One region of the Phyllobacterium sp. SB3 genome, then DNA from elsewhere that is predicted to be linked to it. Evidence: predicted binding sites of a transcription regulator. Region 1 holds the regulator's gene; each other region holds the start of a gene.
The links. Region 1 encodes LexA, which represses DNA repair genes until DNA is damaged. Its sites were predicted from a motif close to TGTTCNNNNTGTGTTCNG; they were not measured.
Positions count from the first base shown of each region.

Region 2: dnaE (DNA polymerase III subunit alpha) is a predicted target of LexA. The motif match lies at 1,934-1,951, and genes of this name have one in related genera.
Region 3: ABKW30_RS05730 (DNA recombination protein RmuC) is a predicted target of LexA. The motif match lies at 1,187-1,204, and genes of this name have one in related genera.

Region 1 covers NZ_JBDYKI010000004.1:540,328-543,611, forward strand. Annotated here, with positions in the region: gene ABKW30_RS18065 (ABC transporter substrate-binding protein) at 1-19, opposite strand, end outside; gene ABKW30_RS18070 (substrate-binding domain-containing protein) at 301-1,323, shown strand; gene lexA (transcriptional repressor LexA) at 1,485-2,201, shown strand; partial or broken gene ABKW30_RS18080 (ComEC/Rec2 family competence protein) at 2,929-3,284, opposite strand, start outside.
Region 2 covers NZ_JBDYKI010000004.1:278,351-281,634, reverse strand. Annotated here, with positions in the region: gene dnaE (DNA polymerase III subunit alpha) at 1-1,655, opposite strand, end outside; gene ABKW30_RS16805 (ABC transporter ATP-binding protein) at 2,028-2,708, opposite strand; gene ABKW30_RS16800 (lipoprotein-releasing ABC transporter permease subunit) at 2,710-3,284, opposite strand, start outside.
Region 3 covers NZ_JBDYKI010000001.1:1,168,551-1,171,834, reverse strand. Annotated here, with positions in the region: gene ABKW30_RS05730 (DNA recombination protein RmuC) at 1-1,153, opposite strand, end outside; gene def (peptide deformylase) at 1,266-1,796, shown strand; gene fmt (methionyl-tRNA formyltransferase) at 1,800-2,735, shown strand; gene ABKW30_RS05715 (N-acetyltransferase) at 2,732-3,229, shown strand; gene truA (tRNA pseudouridine(38-40) synthase TruA) at 3,229-3,284, shown strand, end outside.

The sequences.
Region 1 (3,284 bases):
GAATTGAACTCTTTTTCATAAACCCTCCCAAAAATGTTTGATGGATCGCCAGTGCCGGACGGCAGGTAACCCCAATCGATAAACCCCTCCTCAAGCGCATCAGTGATGAAATTAACCAATCCAAAGCGCTTTGGATGGAAGGTGTCAAAACGCAAATCGATTGTCAATAAATAGTTTATGAACGCCTGTAATCGTACAAATAAAATTGTTCTGATCATTTAAAGCGCTTTGAAGTATGGTTATAGTAAGCTGAGTTAGATGATGGACCGCACAGATCGGAACGTAGTTTGGACATCCGGCATGAAGCTTAAAGAACTTGCTGATAAACTCAGCCTTTCGCAGACGACAGTTAGCCGGGCATTGAACGGCTATCCTGAAGTCAATGAAGCGACGCGCGAGCGGGTCAACAAGGCGGCGTTAAAGTTCGGCTATAGTGCAAATGCAAATGCCCGGCGGCTCGCCATGGGCCGCGTTGGCGCCATCGGCATTATCGTTCCCGCTGAATCAAGCCAGCGTTTCGGACCGCACACAGCCGAGTTTCTTGCCGGCTTGGCAGAACGCCTTGCGCATGACGAAATAGACTTCCTCATCAGTCCTCTCGTCGACAATGATGAAATCTCGGTCTACAAGCGCCTGATTTCCAGCAAGCGCGTCGATGCCATCATTGTCTCTCACCCGTCTCTCGTGGATGAGCGCGTTTCGATGCTGATCGACGCAAAGTTTCCTTTTGTTCTGCATGGACGCACCAATGTCGGCAAACCGCACGCGTGGCTCGACATCGATAATCAGGGCGCGTTTTATCAGGCGGCGAGCCATTTGCTTGATCTCGGGCACCGCCATATCGCCATGATCGATGGCTTGAGGGGGTTCACATTCTCCGAACATCGCGAGCTTGGTTATCGGCAAGCACTTGGCGAACGCGGTATTGAAATAGATTCGCGGTTCATCGTGCATGACCGTTTCTCCGATGAAATCGGCTTCCGCGAAACGCAGCGCCTGCTTGCATGCACACCACAGCCGACGGCTATTATTGCGGGATCAATGATGACTGCTCTGGGCGTCGCTCGTGCCGTACGCAATAATGGCTATCAACTCGGCAAACAGGTGTCGCTCATCACGCATGATGACGTTTTCCCCTATCTCAACGCCAGCAACATGGTGCCATCGATGACCACGACGCGGTCGTCGATGCGGGCTGCGGCCACCCGGATTGCTGAAATGCTCGTGCGCGTGCTTGATGGAGAGCCAGTTGATGACATTCACGAACTTTGGCCGGTGGACCTTATTGTCCGCCAGTCAAGCGGGCCTCCTGTAAGCAGCTAATCGGCGCTTCTCGCCTTTTTCACAACGTTTCGTCTAATTTTTACCGTCGTGTGCTATAAGTGGCTGGTTTATACCAGATATTAATCCTTGTGGAACACAACTGGAACATATAGTGTTTGTTCTGGTTTTGTTTTTCCGATTCCACGCTGAAGGATCGCCCCATGCTCACGCGCAAACAACATGAACTTCTGCTTTTCATTCATGAACGGTTGAAGGAAACGGGTATCCCTCCCTCATTTGATGAGATGAAGGATGCCTTGGATCTCGCATCCAAATCGGGCATCCACCGCCTTATCACAGCGCTGGAGGAACGAGGCTTTATTCGGCGCCTTGCAAATAGGGCCCGGGCCCTGGAAGTGCTCCGCCTTCCGGATTCGATAGCGCCGGGACTGAATGCCCAGCGTAAGTTCTCCCCAAGTGTCATAGAAGGCAGCCTCGGCCGCAATATTGCGCCGCCTCGCCCTCAAGCAAGCTCAGCAGACATCGTTGCTGCAAACATGATCAGTATTCCGGTTATGGGCCGGATTGCTGCCGGTGTGCCTATCGCTGCAATCCAGAACCAGACTCATATGCTGAACCTTCCGCCAGATATGATTGGCAGCGGCGAGCACTATGCACTTGAGGTCAAGGGTGACTCCATGATCGAGGCCGGAATTTTTGATGGCGACACCGTTGTCATAAAACGCGGCGATACAGCCAGCCCCGGTGAAATCGTCGTTGCTCTTGTTGACGATGAGGAAGCAACCTTGAAGCGGTTCCGGCGCAAGGGTGCATCAATTGCACTTGAAGCAGCGAATCCAGCCTATGAAACACGAATTTTTGGACCAGACCGGGTTCAGGTGCAGGGCAAATTGGTCGGCCTGATACGTCGCTATTGAGTTGCGGCATCAGGAGCAGGAATGGGCTCGCTGAAAGAATACGCTCCTGCAGGGCGTTGTTACGAAAGCTGCCAGAGTTCTCCTTTGAGCGCTTGTCAGGAAGATTTCGCGCAGCACGTGAATAATTGCGATAGGTATTCCAGGGTCGATTAGATTGCCCAACAGCATATGTCATCTGGGCAGTTTGCAGGCGGTGTGAAAGTGCATCCGCCGGGTTTTTCGATTCTGAATTATTTTTGGATTGCGAATTGTCGAAGCTTATTTCCATCGCCCCTTTAATTGCCAGATCGCGTTTTGAAATCGTCAATACGCCAGCATCCCGGCACGTAGGGGCTTCGGCTGCATAGGCAAGAATAACAATATCACCTGACATGCATGCATCGGTCATTTTTTCAGGATCGTCCGTATATGCAAGAACCAGTCCTCCCGGCTCCCGTGCGGTGCAAACCCGCTCAAAGCATTCGAATTGCGTGTCGTTGACAGCAAGCCCAGCTCCTACAGGCTTAATGAGTTCATCTGCACCATATCCTTGCTGCCAGTTTTTCAGATGAAATGCGCTTCCCACTGCCCTGTTGATGGCGAGGTTTCCTTCGCTGGTCCTTAGAGCAACGAGTTTGCCGTCTTCTGAAATCATTATGCTCGGCTCGTTCGAATTCCCCATGACAATAAACGCCAATACAAGAAGCGGTAAAGCACACAACCGCAGCCACGTTGAAAGAAACACCAGCAGCAGAAGCGCTGTGGCCAAAAGAATAAGCGTCAACGGGGGCATCAAGCCAAGGTTTCCGCTGGGCGAGTGGGATGCCACAGCTTTTGCGATGATGATGACCAATTCAATACCCTGCCCCATGACAGCGAACGGCAGCCAATCGAGATCGAAAGGCATGGCGAGCAGGCCAAGTACGGCAAACGGCATCACCAGTATTGAGACAACCGGCAATGCCAGTGCGTTTCCAATCAGTCCGAAGGGAGCTGTATTGTTGAAATGATAAGCTGCAAAAATTGCGCTGGCTGTTCCTGCGACGAGCGAAGTCATGGCGATACCACCAACATAGTTCAACGCTCGCGACGGAATTGACCACA
Region 2 (3,284 bases), 260 kb from region 1:
AGTTCGGATAGCGGCCGGTCGCCAATGACTATGCCTGCGGCATGTGTAGATGCGTGCCGGTAAAGCCCTTCAAGTTTCAGGGCGATATCGAGCAATCGCTCGACAACCGGCTCCTTGTCACGCTCCTCGCGCAAACGCGGTTCGTCCTCGATGGCCTTTGAAAGTGTTACAGGATTGGCCGGATTGGCGGGTACCATCTTGGTCAGACGATCCACCTGCCCATAGGGCATTTCGAGAACACGTCCAACGTCACGCAACACGGCGCGCGCCTGCAATGTTCCGAAAGTGATGATCTGCGCTACCTGATCGCGGCCATACTTTGCCTGAACGTAGCGGATGACCTCATCGCGCCGTTCCTGGCAGAAGTCGATATCAAAGTCCGGCATGGAAACGCGGTCGGGATTGAGAAACCGCTCGAACAGCAGCGAGAATCGAAGCGGGTCAACGTCAGTGATCGTAAGCGCATAGGCAACAAGCGAGCCAGCACCCGAACCACGCCCCGGCCCTACGGGAATATCGTGGGCTTTCGCCCATTTGATAAAGTCCGCAACGATGAGAAAGTAACCCGGATATTTCATGCGGGTGATAACTGCGATCTCATATTCGAGGCGCTCGGCATATTCCTCGCGTGTATGCACTCCGGCAAGCCCGGCGGTCGCAATACGCTGCTCAAGTCCCTCACGCGCCTGACGAGCCAGTTCCTCGGCTTCTGCGGCCAATGCGGCTTCCGGATCATCACTCTCACCCGTAAACCGCGGCAGGATGGGCGCACGACTTTTGGGATAATAAGAGCACCGCATCGCAATCTCGACGGTGTTTTCCACAGCCTCCGGCAAGTCGGCAAAGAGCTGTACCATCTCCTCTTCGCTCTTGAGATAGTGATCCGGACTCAGGCGCCGTCTGTCATCAATGGACAGCAATGACCCCGACGCAATTGCCAGCAATGCATCATGCGCCTCATAGTCAGCGCTCTTGGAAAAGAATACATCATTGGTGGCAACGAGCGGCAATTCCAACTCGTAAGCCAGATCGACCTGTACTGCCTCTAATGACTTGTCGTAACCACGATGACGCTGCAACTCAATATAGAGCCTGTCACCGAACAGCGATTTGAGCGTGAGCAGCCGTTGGCGGGCGCGGTCGGTCCGATCATCTTTGATTGCCTTGGCTATAGCGCCGTCCGGTCCGCCGGACAGAATAATGATTCCATCCGTTCTTCCGGTCAGCCACTCGGAGGCTATATGAACCGGATCACCCGCCGGCGTCTCCAGATAGGCGCGGCTAACCAGCCGAACGAGATTGGCATAGCCTTCCTCCGTTGCAGCAAGAAGAATGATCGGGGCAAGACCAAGTGCCTCACGCCTGTTTACGTTGCGGCTTTCTTCGGTCTGATCGTGAAATGCGATATCGAGTTGGCAACCGATAATCGGTTGCAGGCCCGCTTTTGATCCTTTTTGCGCAAACTCAAGTGCCCCAAAAAGGTTGTTCGTATCGGTAATCGCTATGGCTGGCGCCTTGTTGGCTGCTGCAAGGTCAATAACCTTGGGAACCTGCAGCGCGCCTTCAAGCAACGAGTATGCTGAATGGACCCTCAGATGGACAAAGCGCAGCGGGCGCTTTTCTGCATTACCTATGCTGTCCTGCCCATCTGCCACTATTCATCTCCGAACTGTTGAACGGAGAACCGATTCCACCGCGCCTACATAGTCCAATATGCGCGATGTGGTGTCCACCCGAATTGATTGGCAGGGCCATGTGAACGGTGGATAGTTGGCACCTGCTCAATCGTCTTTCGGGTGTTGATTGTTTCAGATTACACTCACCCACATTGCGAAGGTTGCAATGAAAAGGCTGATCGTAACAAATGACATGACATCCTGGAAAAGTTCGCTCATCGGTAAAACCCTTCTTCGTTTGCTCTATGTATATGTTTTGTTCTATTTTTGTTCCGAAGTCAAGCGAAACCGATAGCGCGATTAACGCTATGGTTTTCAAATTGCTAATGGGAAGTAAATAAGGGTGCCAAATCAGAGATTGGTGATTTTACCGTCCTTCAACGTAACCCGTCGATCCATCCGTCGAGCCAGTTCGTGGTTATGCGTGGCGATCATTGCCGAAAGGCCGGATTGACGCACAAGTGCCTCAAGAGCCTCGAACACATAAGATGACGTAACGGGATCAAGATTGCCTGTAGGCTCGTCAGCGAGCAGTACAAGCGGTGCATTGGCTACGGCGCGAGCAATAGCCACGCGCTGCTGTTCACCACCGGAGAGTTCACTTGGGCGATGCGATGCCCTCGCCCCAACCTTCATGTAATCAAGCAACTGCTGCGCACGCTCCGATGCCACCGCTGGCTTCATGCCGCGTATCATCTGGGGCATCATCACATTTTCCAGAGCCGAGAACTCAGGCAACAGATGATGGAACTGATAGACAAATCCCACATCGTTGCGGCGTATCGCTGTCCGCTCTTCATCCGACAACGCACCACAAGAGCGGCCGTCGAGAATCACATCGCCGCTGTCCGGGCGTTCAAGCAAACCGGCGGTGTGCAACAAGGTTGACTTGCCAGCACCGGATGGTGCAACGAGGGCAACCATCTCGCCCTTGCCCAAGGAAAAACTCGCATCGTCAAGGATGATGAGTTCCCGTCCGATTTCATCATAGCGGCGGCCGACACTAATCAGCTGCAGAATAGGCCCAGCCATATTATTCGTACCTCAGAGCTTCAACGGGATCGAGTTTGGCAGCGCGCCAAGCGGGGAAAAGCGTCGCCAGAAACGACAGGACAAGCGCCATGAGAATAACGGTAAACGTCTCGTTGAAATCCATCTTGGCCGGCAATGTACTAAGGAAATAAAGCTCGGGATTGAACAACGTCGTTCCGGACAACCAGGAGAAGAACTCCCGGATGCGTTCAACATTCAGGCAAACCACAACGCCTAATGCCACGCCGGCAATCGTGCCGGTAACTCCGATGGCCGCCCCCGTCATCAGGAATATGCGCAGGATTGAATTTCGTGTCGCGCCCATCGTGCGGAGGATAGCGATATCACGCCCCTTATCCTTCACGAGCATAATCAGTCCTGAGATGATATTCAGCGCTGCGACCAGAACAATGAGCGTCAGGATCATGAACATGACGTTGCGTTCGACCTGAAGTGCCGAGAAGAATGTCTGGTTGCGCTGTCGCCAGTCAGTCAGCATGACGGAACGTTGAGCCGCTTCTTCAATGGGCTTTTTCAAAGCATCAACATCGTCGGGCTTGTCAGCAAATATTTCGA
Region 3 (3,284 bases), on a different contig from region 1:
CGCCGACTGGTGGCTCAGCAAACTCCAAAGCTTCGATTTTCTGGCCACGCTTGGTCACCTTGCCGGACGACACCAGAATGTCGTCGATGTCCTTGTTGGCCTGACCAAAATGAGTTTGCAGACGGCGTACGCGATCATCCAACCGGCTCACATCTTCCATCAGCCGGATCACTTCGCCTTGAATGAGATGCGCCTGTTCGCGCATACGGACATCCTTGAGCACAGCCTGAATGACTTGAATGGAGAGCATCAGCAAGGATGGCGATACGATAACGATGCGTGAGCGATGCGCTTTCTGGATCACGCCTTCAAAATTCTCATGAATTTCAGCAAAAATCGATTCAGATGGTACAAAAAGAAAAGCTGTATCCTGTGTTTCGCCATTGATCAGGTATTTTTCAGCCACATCCCGAATATGAATTTCAACATCACGCCGAAACTGGTTAGCCGCTACCTTCTTGCCTTCTGGCGTTTCAGATTCGCGTATGGCATTCCATGCCTCCAGCGGAAATTTGGCATCGATGACGAGGTTTGCCGCACCGTTTGGCATACGAACCACGCAATCCGGACGGCTGCCATTGGATAATGTCGCCTGAAACTCATAAGCCCCCTGCGGCAGGCCATCGGCGATAATTGCCTCCATCCGCGCCTGCCCAAAGGCCCCGCGCGTCTGCTTGTTGGCGAGGATTGCCTGCAACTGCACAACCTGCCCTGCCAGCGACTGAATATTGTTCTGGGCAGTATCGATTACTGCCAATCGTTCCTGCAGCTTGGCCAGATTCTCATGTGTGGACTTCGTCTGCTCAGTCATTGTCTGGCCGATACGGCTGGTCATTCCATCGAGTCTCTCCCGGATGGACTGGTTAAGCTCAGCCTGACGTGAGCCAAACAATTCTGCCATTGTCTGCATGCGTCCTTGCATTTCAGACTGGCTTTTCAGAATCTCACCCATTCGCGCTTCCGCATCGCGAGCACGATCTTCGGCTTGTATCTCTGCAACAAGCCGCATGCGCGCCGATCGCCAGACAGCGATGATCGCAAAAATCACCACAAGTGTGGTTATCAGAGCAACCGTAACAAGCGCTGCACCGAGCGATATGGAGGTCGCGCCCAGCTGAAACAGGGTTTGATCAAGAGAAATAGAAGTTTCCATTTGACTAGAGTAACCGATTCGAACAGCAATTGTGAGATCAAAACAAGAACATTTTTATGTTTGGGTCGGATGCCGCATTGACGGTTCAAAATCGAGATATTAGGTGAAGGGCATGTCTATCAAACCACTCGTCATCCTTCCTGATCCGCTGCTTCGACAAGTTTCGAAACCTGTTGAAAGCTTTGATGCGGATTTGCGTAAATTTTCCACCGATATGCTGGAGACGATGTACGACGCGCCCGGTATTGGTCTCGCGGCAATTCAGATCGGTGCACCCGTGCGGATGCTGGTGATTGATCTCGCCAAGGAAGACGAGCCAAAGGCTCCGCAGGTTTACATCAATCCGCAAGTGCTTTGGTCCAGCGACGAGCGGAACGTCTACGAAGAAGGCTGTCTTTCGATCCCGGATTATTATGCGGAAGTAGAGCGACCGAAACAGGTTCGGGTTTCCTATGTCGATATTGACGGGAAAGCTCACGAAGTAGACGCGGATGGGCTTTTGGCGACCTGCCTGCAACATGAGATCGACCATCTGAACGGCGTTCTTTTCATCGATTATATTTCGCGTCTGAAGCGCGAGATGGTCGTGAAGAAGTTCAAGAAGCTTGCGAAAGATCGCCCACCAAGCCGATTGGCGGTTTAAGCGATGAGTTTACGCATCGTATTCATGGGCACGCCGGATTTTTCGGTGCCAATTCTCAATGCACTGATCGGTCAGGGCCATGAGATTGTTGCAGTCTACAGCCAACCGCCACGCCCGGCGGGCAGACGCGGCCTTGAACTGACGCCATCGCCAGTCCATCGCAATGCCGAACAATTCGGCATCGAGGTCCGCACGCCCAAGAGCTTGCGCGACCCGGACGAGCAGCAGGCGTTCATTGATCTTAAAGCCGACGTTGCAATAGTCGTTGCCTATGGCTTGATTTTGCCGAAAGAGATTCTCGAAGGCACACGCCTCGGTTGCTACAATGGGCATGCATCGTTGTTGCCGCGCTGGCGGGGAGCCGCGCCAATCCAGCGTGCCATCATGGCTGGTGATCTCGAAACAGGCATCATGATCATGAAGATGGATGAAGGGCTTGATACCGGCCCGGTCGCCATGGTCGAGAAAATCAACATCACGGCCGACATGACCGCAGGGGAACTGCACGATCAACTCAGCATGGCCGGTGCTGATTTGATGGTACGTGCCGTTGCTGCTCTTGAGCGCGACAGCCTCACCCTTACCCCCCAATTGGACGAAGGCGTAACCTACGCTTCCAAGATTACCAAGGTCGAGACACGTATCGACTGGACCCAACCGGCAATCGATGTCCATAATCGCATTCGTGGACTGGCCCCGTTTCCAGGTACTTGGTGCGAGATGGAAATTGGCGACGATCTGGAGCGCATTAAACTCTTGCGTTCAGTGCTCGCTACCGGGGCAGGCGCTCCGGGAACAGTCTTGGACGAAGATTTGCGTATTGCGTGCGGCGAGGGTGCTGTTCGTCTGCGTACATTGCAACGCGCTGGGGGCAAGGCAATGGACGGACAGGAATTCCAGCGCGGCGCAAAGGTCGCGCAGGGCACGCGGCTGCCATGAACGGCATTTCTGTACGGGAAGTAAAACCAGACGACTACAGCCAAATCGCCGCTCTTATCGAACTAGCCTTCGGTGATCGTAGCGAGGCCGAACTGGTCTCCACTTTGAGAGGCGAGAACGATGTCGTGCTGGAGTTGGTCGCCTTGATCGCTGATGTCCCTGTTGGACACATCTTATTTTCCAGGGTGAAAGTCACCGGCGATTGTGCCTGTGATGCCGTGGCTCTTGCGCCTTTGGCAGTACTACCCGATTTTCAAAATCGGGGTGCCGGAAGTCTCCTTATTCAAACGGCACATCAGAAACTTGCGGATCAGGGCGAGACATTATCACTCGTTCTGGGTGAACCGGCTTACTATAGAAAATTTGGCTATAGTCATCAGCGTGCGGCTGGGTTTGAGAGCATCTATCAGGGTGAATATCTGCAAGCATTAGCTTTTGCTGACGCGCCATCGACAGGTATCCTGCTCTATGCTCCAGCGTTTGGATCAATTTAGTGCCCCGCTATAAACTCACTGTCGAGTATGACGGTACCCCATATGCGGGATGGCA